Regions from separate parts of the Paenibacillus sp. FSL P4-0113 genome, predicted to be linked through region 1. Evidence: riboswitches for the same ligand, from Rfam matches in the RefSeq annotation. Region 1 holds a riboswitch; the other holds the start of a gene.
What was found. Region 1 has a riboswitch for thiamine pyrophosphate ahead of MKX46_RS03500 (thiamine phosphate synthase). Riboswitches for the same ligand answer to the same signal wherever they lie in the genome.
Positions count from the first base shown of each region.

Region 1 (5,699 bases):
CTGGATATGGGGGATTTTTACCTCATTGATGTAAAGGTTGAAGAGATGGCGAATGGACTAGGTCTGTCGGCCATAGGACTGGATCGGGATGTATCCGCACTTAGCGGCGGGCAACGGACAAAGGTTCTTCTTGCTAAGTTGCTGTTGGAAAAGCCGAACGTCCTGTTGCTGGATGAACCTACCAACTATTTGGATGTAGAGCATATTGAATGGCTTACGCGCTATTTGAAGGATTATCCTTATGCTTTTATTCTTATTTCACATGATACTGAATTTATGAACCAGGTCGTTAATGTTATTTACCATCTTGAATTTGCCAAGATGACCCGTTATTCAGCTAATTATGAAAAGTTTCTCGAAATGGCGGATCTGAACAAAGCCCAGCATATTGATGCTTATGAGAAGCAACAGGATTTTATTAAGAAACAGGAAGATTTTATTCAGCGTAATAAAGCGCGTGCCTCTACATCAGGCCGAGCAAAGAGCCGTGAAAAGCAGCTTGATCGGATCGAACGTATTGATAAGCCTGAAGAAGCCGCAAAACCAACCTTTCAATTCAAAGAGGCACGTGCAAGCGGAAAGACGGTATTTGAGGGTATTGATTTTGAGATTGGTTATACACATGCCCTTTTGCCTAAAATGTCCATGACGATTGAACGTGGCGAAAAGATTGCAATTGTCGGCTACAATGGTGTCGGTAAATCGACATTGCTCAAAACCATATTGGGAAAAATTCCGCCAATCAGTGGAAAAACTTATCAAGGTGATTTTTTGCAGCCCGCTTATTTTGAGCAGGAAGTAAAGGCCGAGAAAATTACACCGATTGACGATGTGTGGAATGAATTTCCGCATTTGAACCAGCATGAAGTACGAGCGCATTTGGCGCGTTGCGGTTTGAAAAATGAGCATATCACGCGTCCGCTATCTGCGCTCAGTGGTGGAGAACAGGCTAAAGTCCGTCTTTGCAAACTGTTAATGCGTGAAAGCAACTGGGTACTGTTCGATGAGCCTACCAACCACTTGGATGTTAAAGCAAAGGATGAGCTGAAACGTGCCTTGAAGGAATACAAAGGGACCGTATTGCTTGTATCTCACGAACCGGACTTTTACGAGGATTGGGTAACCAAAACGTGGAATGTGGAAGAGTGGTCAAGTAAAGTTAACTAAAATCAGCTAAATCCAGTTCCAGCAAATTTCACACGAAGTGGGGTTTGCAGAATTAGAAAAATATGCTAAGCTATCTTTAGCTTATACAATAAAATAGTCACACTAGGGGAGCCGCCCATGCGGCTGAGACGGAATAAATGGATTTCGGACCCTTTGCACCTGATCTGGGTTATGCCAGCGTAGGGAAGTGAGCGCCGTACAAACAAGGCAACACCATCTTTATTTTTGTTTGTGCGTGGGACGATACACGTATACGGATATCATGGTCCGTTCGATTATTGGACGTTCGTTAAACCACTTCCTTGGGGAAGTGGTTTTTTTGCGTTTCGTTCATTTTAAGTAGTTCGAGCTTCCGTAGACGATTCACATATAATCCCCTTTCATTCCTGCTGGTAGACGTGGCTGGCTAAGCTTAGATCCTTTAGTCCAATGTGAGGTGAAGACAAAATCGAATTACACGCAATTTCGATGGAAAAGGGCACTTTTGCACAAGCCGCCCAAGTGGCTGCTGTGATTTGTCCGTATGTTCATTATGTACACGCACGTTTAAAACAGAATGGTGCCTCTGCATTGCTTTCTTTGACTCGCAGCCTGGTGGAGCAGGAAGTTCCTTTGCAACAAATTGTAGTAAATGATCGTGTGGATGTAGCTTTACTTACTTTGGTCGGAGCCGTTCAATTACCAGCTAATGGATTACCTGTTGTGGATGTGAAAAGCCTACTTCCAAAGGGTACACGCTGTGGAGTGTCTGTACATTCCTTGGAGGAGATGCAAATTGCTGAGCGGGCAGGAGCGGACTATGTACTTTATGGTCACGTATATGAGACCCATTGTAAGCCCGGTATTGTACCGCGGGGTTTAGCTCAGCTTGAACATATTTGCAGACTGTCAAACATTCCGGTGATTGCGCTAGGCGGCATACAACCGCATCATATCCCGGAGCTTTATAGGGCCGGAGCAAGCGGAATTGCGGTGATGTCTGGTATATGGGAGGCTGAGTCGCCCGTTGCAGCTGCAATGGAGTATAGGCGAATGGCAGACCTTGTAGTTCACAGCCTGTAGCGAGAAAACGAGAGTAGAGGCAAGCTGAAAGCAGAAGGGTTTATGGAGAGGAGATACGGAACAAATGCTAAAGATACACACAGAGGAAAGAGTGATTGGACACGCTGAATGCTTGGTCATAGGTGGAGGTGTCATCGGCAGTTCCATTGCTTATCATGTGGCCAAGGAGGGAAGAAGTACGATTATGCTGGAACGATTGATCCCGGGTGAGGGAGCCTCAGGAGCAGCGGTTGGAATGCTGGCAGCGGAAAGTGAAGAGTTCACCGACTCTGAGCTATCACGATTTGCTCGCATAAGTCGAGATGCATTCCCTGAGCTTGTCTGTGATCTAGAGCGTTTGTCAGGTATTTCGGTGGAATTCCGTACTGAAGGGTTTGTGACCCCTTTCCGTACGGAGACTGAAGGCCAAAAACGCTGGAAAGCTGCTAAAACGCGAGAGGGTGATTGTCCTATCTGGTGGGATGCGAAAGAATTGGCCCGACGAATTCCAGGTTTGGATGAACAAGCGATCGGGGCAATATATCGTTCAAAGGAGACACAAGTGGCTCCTGTCCAGCTTTGCCGTGCTTATGCAGGTGCTGCTGCGGTGCTGGGAGCAACGGTATGGTCTGGTACACAGGCAGAGCAACTGGTCATACAGGATGGTCGAGTTTGCGGTGTCCGAACAGATAGTGGCTTTTTTTCCTGCGATCAGGTCATTATTGCCGGAGGCTTGGATAGCATGAAATTGCTAGCGCAGGTTGGGTTTGAATATCCACTTTATCCGGTCAAGGGCGAAGCGGTAGCGGTCTCCTTGAAGGATCACCCGTTAGAATATACCATTTATGCTGATGATATTTACCTCGTGCCTAAACAGAATAACGAGCTTTGGATTGGGGCAACGAGCCTTCCACATCAATATGACGAAGAGGTGACCGTAGGAGGCTTGGAGGGGTTGCTGGCACGTGCCTCTGCCTGGCTGCCGCGCGTCCGTGAAGCTTCTTTTATACGCGCTTGGGCGGGCTTACGTCCGCAGGCTGTATCAGGTCATCCTTTTATAGGCATTGTTCCTGGGGTCGAGGGCGTATATGCTGCAGTCGGGCATTATCGCAACGGTGTCCTGCTGAGTGATGCTACCGGGCGTGCGATGGCAGCTATGCTTAATGGGGCTTGTGCAGCAGAATTTGGGATAAGTAGTTTTTCTTCTGAGCTCCTCAAGGAGAAAAGCTTATGAAGCTGACGATTAACGGCCAGAGCCTGACCTTTTCTAATCGAATCACTCATGTGAATCAATTGCTACATGAGCTTGATGTAAAGGTGAAAACCGTAGTGGTGGAGCTGAATCGGCATATATTGACCCGTGAAGATCATGATGAAGCGGTACTGAAAGATGGAGATTGCCTAGAGATTGTACATTTTGTGGGAGGCGGTTGATTATGTTAACCATTGGAAAAGCATCTTTTACCTCGAGGTTGTTGTTGGGAACAGGAAAATTCTCTGATCTAGATATCCAATCCCAAGCCGTAGAGGCTGCTGAGACGGAAATATTGACGTTTGCTGTACGGAGATTGAACTTGGAGGAACGGGATAAGCAGCATTTTCTCGATATGCTGGATTTGAGCCGGTATACACTTCTTCCCAACACAGCAGGGGCTACAACAGCAGAGGAGGCGATTCGTATTGCCAAATTGGCAAAAGCCTCCGGCCTGTGCGATATGATTAAGGTGGAAGTCATTGGGGATAGCAAGACACTGCTGCCGGACCCATTTGAAACGTTGAAAGCTAGTGAAAAGCTGTTAGAAGAAGGCTTTATCGTGCTGCCCTACATATCGGACGATGTGATTCTAGCAAAGAGGCTACAAGAGCTTGGGGTACATGCCGTTATGCCTGGAGCTTCACCGATTGGTACAGGACATGGTTTGCTTAATCCGTTTTCATTAGGTCTAATTATTGAACAGGCGGAGGTTCCGGTTATTGTCGATGCGGGTATTCGCTCACCCGGTGACGCGGCAATAGCGATGCAGTTAGGGGCAGATGCTGTTTTGTTGAATACAGCCGTATCAGGAGCGAAGGACCCGGTAAAAATGGCCGAGGCCATGAAACTGGCTGTTCGTGCTGGAAGATATGGTTTTGAGGCGGGCATGATTCCTGTAAAGCGTTACGCTTCAGCAAGCAGTCCGACAGAAGGTATGGTTCAGGCATGAAGGTAACTGACAAATCCGGTGCAGGAGGAACACATCCAAGTGATCGTTATTCCAGACAGGAAAGATTCGCGCCCTTTGGACCGACAGGACAACGCCGGCTTGCTTCCTCTCACGTACTAATCATAGGTACCGGAGCGTTAGGTACAGGTATTGCGGAAACGCTCGTTCGCGGGGGTGTAGGTACGGTGAGCCTCGTAGATCGGGATTACGTGGAATGGAGCAATTTGCAGCGTCAGCAGCTTTTTCAGGAAAGTGATGCTGCGCAAAGATGTCCCAAAGCAGTAGCTGCTCAGCGAAGATTAAAGGATATTAATTCGGAAACGGTTATACATGCGCATGTACTGGATGTTGGGGTGGAAGAACTGGAAGAGTTGATTCAAGGGGTAGATCTCATAATGGATGCAACCGATAATTTCGATACCCGACTTCTTATGAACGACATGGCACTCAAGCATGGGATTCCATGGATTTATGGGGGATGTGTGGGCAGTTATGGTGTAACCTACACCATTTTACCGGGTCAAACGCCTTGTCTTCACTGTCTGCTGGGAACTGTACCGTTTGGTGGGGAAACCTGTGATACCGCCGGGATTATTCCGCAGGCTGTACAGATGGTAACGGCTAACCAAACTACGGAAGCCTTCAAACTTCTTGGCGGATATCCGGAAGATTTGAGAGGAAAGCTACTTTCGTTTGATTTGTGGAAAAATGAGTATGTAGCGATAGCAGTAGATAGCGTTAAAAAGGAGAACTGTCCTTCTTGCGGTAGCCAACCGACGTATCCATATTTGTCGGCCTCTCATCGGCAGAAAACAGATGTTTTGTGCGGCAGGGATACCGTTCAAATTAGACCAGCAAACCCGATACATCTGAATCTTGCAGAAACGGCAGATAGATTTGCTTCTTTGGGAGAGGGGGAAGTAGAGCGAAATCCGTTTTTGGTTTCCTTTAGTACAAGCGAGCATCGCTTGGTTGTTTTTGCAGATGGCAGAGCGCTGATCCATGGGACAAAGGACGTGGCAAAAGCAAGAAGTCTGTATCATCGCTATTTGGGTTAAACCATAAAAGCAGAAAGCCATTCTTTGGAGAATGATTTTCTGCTTTTTTGTTACAATAATATTAATATGCTTTAATGGATTATAACACAAACTTGTTCGTATCCAATATGTAATGCTATGTCCAAACCAGGTGGGTGAAAAGATGAGCCCGTTAATTTTGCTTGTGAATGTAAATGAAGCGTCTCCCGTAATTGTTCGTCCATTGGAGCAGGCAGGTTATCAGGTGGTA
Region 1 is NZ_JBBPAZ010000001.1:936,657-942,355, reverse strand. Features, by position in the region: gene MKX46_RS03505 (ABC-F family ATP-binding cassette domain-containing protein) at 1-1,167, shown strand, start outside; TPP riboswitch at 1,262-1,370, shown strand; gene MKX46_RS03500 (thiamine phosphate synthase) at 1,636-2,229, shown strand; gene thiO (glycine oxidase ThiO) at 2,294-3,442, shown strand; gene thiS (sulfur carrier protein ThiS) at 3,439-3,642, shown strand; gene MKX46_RS03485 (thiazole synthase) at 3,645-4,412, shown strand; gene MKX46_RS03480 (ThiF family adenylyltransferase) at 4,409-5,470, shown strand; gene MKX46_RS03475 (response regulator transcription factor) at 5,613-5,699, shown strand, end outside.

Region 2 (5,699 bases), 3.7 Mb from region 1:
CAAAAATATGTACAGTTGGCAGCCAAGGCGCATGTTCCTGTAATGGCTTTGGTACTGGATGTATCCGAAGCTGTGCTGCTGGAACGTGATTTAGGCAGGGAGCATCCGCGTGGCCGCCAACGGGTCAAGCAGCAGGCACAGCTGTTAAAGCGGAACCTGCGTGGGATCCGTGAGGAAGGCTTTAACGCTTGCTATATCCTTAAGGATATAGAAGAAATGAATTTTGTTCGCCGTGCGCAGCCACTGTTTCATGAGATTGGCTCAGGTATTGACATCATTGGTGATATCCATGGGTGCTACCGTGAGATGCTGGAAGTGATAGAGCGGCTAGGATATACGGAAGATACGGAAGGACTATACCATCATCCAGATGGCAGAAGACTGGTATCTGTCGGGGATGTGATGAGCCGTGGCCCCAAATCGTTACAAGCGGTGCAGTTCTGGAAAAAGCACGTGGATGCTGGACTAGCGTATATGATTGACAGCAATCATGGCTGGAAAATCGGCCGTTACCTTGATGGAAGAAAGGTGACTCTCAGTCATGGGGATGAACGATTTGCAGAGGAACTGGCCCAGTATGAACAAAAAGCGGGCAAGGCAGCGGCGGAACAGCTTAGAAGCGAGTTAAGGGATTTTCTGCTACATGCACCCTCACATCTTATTTTTGGCAGGAATGGATTGCGACACGTGGTCGTGGCTCATGCGGGGATTAAGGATCATTTTATCGGCAAACAGTCGGCACGTATTTCTGATTATTGCCGTTATGGAGATACGGAAGGACAGGATGCAGACGGAAAACCAATCCGCAAAGATTGGTTCGTAGACCATGAATCGGGAGAAATAGTAGTATGGGGACATGATCCTAGACCGCAGCCTACCCTTGTGAATCAGACGGTGAATATTGATCAGGGTGTGGTATTTGGCGGTATGCTGACCGCTTATCGTTTTCCGGAAAAGGAATTTGTCAGCGTTCCGGCACATGAGAATTATGCGAATGATCCCGATAGCCCACTTGTCCGGTGGCAGAGAAAACGGTTTTCCCCGCCGAATTTACGCAAGCTCATCGCTGGTTACAGTGTACTGACGGAATCGTATGGCGAAGTGCGCGTTCAAGGAGAATCGGTCAAAACCGCTATAGATGCCGTGTCACATGTGACAGTACCGATAGAGGAACTGGTGTATATTCCACCGACCATGAGTCCTGCTCCAGCGGTGTCTGCAGAGGAAGGTTATCTGGAGCATCCGCGTGAAGCGCTGGCTTATTATCGCGGGCAAGGGGTACAAACGATGGTGGCTGAGAAAAAACATATGGGTAGCCGGGCTATTTTGCTATTATTCAAAAACGAACAGGCCGCTGTCGAGTATGTAGGCTACCCGACATTGGGCACGATCTACAGTCGGAGCGGGAGAGCTTTCTTTGAACAAAGCCTTGGGAAGCAAGTGCTGGAAAAGCTGAATGTGGATCTACGGACTGCCGGATATTTTGAACGGAACCAGACGGATTTTGTGTTGCTGGATGCGGAAATTGTACCGTGGAATCTCAAGGCTCGGGAATTGATTGCTGCACAGTATGCGCATGTGGGTGAAGCAGCTCTGCTGGATCGCAGTAAGCTGGTAGACAAGCTGAAGCAGGCGAAGGTTGCGGGCCGAGAGGTTGGAGACTGGTTGGAGGAAATGGAACAGAAGTACGCGAATGCCGTGACGTTTCAAGAGGCTTTTCAAAAATATTGCTGGGATGTGGACGGTCTGGATGAGATTCGTATCGCACCGTTTCATACGCTGGCACACAGCGGAAAGACTTTTTTCGACCATTCTCATATTTGGCATATGGAGCAAAACCGGGAGCTGGCTGGGCTGTCTTCCCTGTTTATGGAGACAGAGTATCGCGTGATCACGGACGAAGCAAGCGAGGAAGAGGTCATTCGTTGGTGGAACGAGATGACAGAGGATGGTCATGAGGGGATTGTGATCAAGCCGGAACGCTTTTTGATGAAAAATCGGGACAAGATGATTCAGCCTGCAATCAAGGTGAGAGGCCGGAAGTATTTGCACATCATTTACGGTATGGATTATCTTGCCCCTGAGAATTTAAAGCGTCTGAAGCAGCGTCGAACGAACAAAAAGGAGCGTCATGCCCTGATGGAAGGAGCGCTTGGTATGGAAGGCGTGGAACGTTTTGTCCGCAAGGATACGGTAGATCGTATTCATGAATGCGTCCTTGCCGCACTATCTCTGGAATCAGAGCCGATTGATCCAAGATTGTAGTTTGCGAGGGAGGGATTGAGATGGAAAGGGGTACACCGTTAATTGATATTGGTGTGAACTTGATGCATCGTTCGTTTCATGCAGATCGGGAACAGGTGGTAGAGAGAGCCGCGGCTGTAGGGATTTCACCGCTGATTATTACCGGGACCAGTGTCCGCAGCAGTCGGGAAGCTTCTCAGTATGCAGCGCGTTATCCGGGCAAGCTGTATGCGACAGCTGGCGTGCATCCCCATGATGCCAAAGACTGCAGTGCAGACACGATTCAGCAGCTCCGCCAGTTGGCGGGTCAGCCGCAGGTCGTATCCATAGGGGAATGCGGATTGGACTATAACCGTGATTTTTCGCCACGTGATGTGCAGCGCCGATGGTTTGGCGAGCAAATCCAACTGGCGGGTGAGCTGAAAATGCCGTTATTTCTGCATGAACGAGATGCACATGAGGACTTTGTCGCTATGCTTCGGGAGTATCAAGGGCTTGTCGATAAAGCGGTAGTGCATTGTTTTACCGGCACGGAACAGGAATTGCGTACGTATGTAGAAATGGGACTGTATATCGGAATCACCGGCTGGATTTGCGACGAACGGCGGGGGAAGCATCTGCGTGAACTGGTCAGAGATATTCCCTTGGACCGTCTGATGATTGAAACGGATGCTCCATTTTTGACCCCGCGTAATTTGCCTGTGAAGCCTAAAGAAGGGCGTAATGAGCCCATGTATCTCGCTCACATTGCTGCTACGATAGCCGAATGTACAGGTCGAAGCATGATGGAGATCGAAATCGCGACGACGGAAACGGCTAAACGTTTCTTCGGATTATAGGATTGTCAAAGCCATAGATGTGGTATATATTATAGTGAATTAAAAAGCATTGTCGGGAGCTTGAGAAAGTCAGGCTGAGAGGGTGGCCCTTGCCACTGACCGTGAAATCTGATCTGGGTAATGCCAGCGTAGAGAAACCAAGAACACTATACAGGAATGCCGCTTTTTTTTGCGGTTGTCGATAGATTCAATGTATGTCCTAGCATTTTACCTTGATCCTGACTTGGCTGGGTATCAGTGTAGTAGTTTAGACTACTGGTTATATAAGGCATATCGACGAATGATGTTTTGTATGGTGCTTCACCTTTTACTGCGCATAAAGCTTGCCTGGAGATTCAGCTCCAGACAAGCTTTTTTTCATGGCCAAGAGGCCAACTATAAGGAAAAAGGGGAGCACGCAATAATGAATACTGCTGTAAGAGCGTCCAAAGGGTTGAAACTGACGGATATTTTGGTCACGATTGTGATCGCTGTTGTGTTCGGGTTGATCTACAAAATATGGGGACCTGCCTATGATTTGATGAAACCATTGGGTCTACACGCCGAGCAACTGATGTATGGCATGTGGTTTATGGCAGGTACGTTTGCTTATCTCATCATTCGCAAGCCGGGTGTTGCGATTTTGGCAGAGGTGGCAGCGGCAACGGTCAGTGCTTTTTTGGGAAGCGAATGGGGTATGTCCACCTTGTACTATGGCCTGCTGCAAGGCTTGGGAGCGGAGCTGTTTTTTGCGGCTTTTCTGTATCGGAACGCAAACCTGTGGGTTGCTTCGCTAGCTGCGGCTGGGGCGGCTGTCACTTCTCTGATTTTAGACTTCAGCTACGGGTATATTGATCAGCTATCGACTTGGAACTATGTTTTGTATATTGGATTTCGGATGATTGGCAGTATTGTGATTGCCGGGGTATTCGCGTTCTATCTGGCTAAGGCATTGGAGGTAACCGGAGTCACGCGAAGTTTGAGGCCTGCAACGGAACAAGATTATAAGGGGCTGGATTGATGAGCCGGGCAACCGAAGATGTGGTGGCTTCGATCACCCGGCTACGGTTGAAATTCCCCGGTGAGCAAGAGCTGCTTTTTCACAATATGTCTTTGTCTGTCCGCAAGGGGGAAAAGCTGCTGCTACTGGGACCGAGTGGATGCGGTAAATCAACACTGCTCCAAGTGTTAAGCGGTCTGATTCCACGCACGATAGAAGTGCCTATGAAATGCGATGCTGCTGTAATCCCAAGTGTCTCAGGTATTGTATTTCAAGATCCTGATACGCAGTTCTGTATGTCATATGCAGATGAGGAACTGGCTTTTGTGTTGGAAAATAATCAGGTTCCCCGGGAGCAGATGCGATCCCGTATTCGCGAGCTGCTGATACAGGTGGGTCTATCGACGGATGATATACATATGCCCATTGGCAGCATGTCACAGGGAATGAAGCAGCGGCTGGCGATTGCGTCTGTGCTGGCTATGGAGCCAGAAGTGCTTTTTCTGGATGAGCCCACGGCTTTGTTGGACGAGGAAGGCACTACACAGGTGTGGGATACCATTCGCAACATTTCGGTAGACCAGACACTGGTGATTGTGGAGCATAAAATTAATGAAATTGTCCATGATGTGGATCGGATTGTGGTGCTTTCTGCTCAAGGGGAGATCATTGCAGATGGAAGGGCCCAAGAAGTATTTCATGTGCACCGGCAGGCATTGTCCGAGTACGGCGTGTGGTATCCGGGAGTATGGAATGAAGCGTCTTCGCCACGTTGGAGTGAAGCAGTGACGCAACAGAATGGTGCGGGGACTGATGTGCTGGAGCTGGAACATTTTAGCGGCCTCCGCGGTTTAAGTTCAGTGATTTATGTGGAGCATGCGCAGGTGAAGCCTGGCGACTGGATTGGCGTGGTTGGTGAAAACGGGGCTGGCAAAAGCTCGCTACTGCTCTCCATGATGCGCTTACTTCGCACACAGGGACGTTATAGCGTGCGCGGAATTGAGGCAGGCAGTACAGAACAACTGGCAGAGCGTATCGGGTTCGCGTTTCAAAATCCCGAGCTGCAATTTGTAGCGCATACCGTACGAAAGGAACTAGAGTATTCGTTACCCAAGAGCTTGTATACTGTTGAACAGTGCCGGGAACGGGTCGATCGGATGCTCGTACAGTTCGGACTGGAGCGGCTGGACGAGCGGCATCCGTATCAGCTTTCGTTAGGCCAAAAAAGGCGGTTGAGTATTGCTACGGCTATGATTCGTGAGCCGGAAGTGCTGCTGCTCGATGAACCGACCTTTGGGCAGGATGCGCGTAATACCTTTGTCATGCTGGATATGTTGGAGCAGCTGAGAGCGGCAGGCACGGCCATTGTGATGGTCACCCATGACCCGGAAATTGTCCGTCGATATTGTACCGATACATGGCGGATTCAGAAAGGGGAACTACAGTATGAACCTGTCCTTTCCCCATCATAAAACATGGCTGCATCGCGTGAATCCGGGCCTAAAGCTCGTGATGTTTTCCATCCTGTTTGTGGTCGTTATAGTCATTCATGATCCGAATGTCATGTTTAATGTTGCGTGTGCTATGCTGTTGCTGCTTGTCTGGTCAGGCCATCCATGGAAGAGGCTGCTGCTATA
Region 2 is NZ_JBBPAZ010000001.1:4,661,059-4,666,757, forward strand. Features, by position in the region: gene MKX46_RS20270 (polynucleotide kinase-phosphatase) at 1-2,265, shown strand, start outside; gene MKX46_RS20275 (TatD family hydrolase) at 2,286-3,083, shown strand; TPP riboswitch at 3,127-3,236, shown strand; gene MKX46_RS20280 (ECF transporter S component) at 3,487-4,083, shown strand; gene MKX46_RS20285 (ABC transporter ATP-binding protein) at 4,083-5,534, shown strand; gene MKX46_RS20290 (energy-coupling factor transporter transmembrane component T family protein) at 5,509-5,699, shown strand, end outside.
Region 2: it holds a riboswitch for thiamine pyrophosphate, as region 1 does, so the genes downstream of both, MKX46_RS20280 (ECF transporter S component) here and MKX46_RS03500 (thiamine phosphate synthase) in region 1, are expected to answer to the same signal.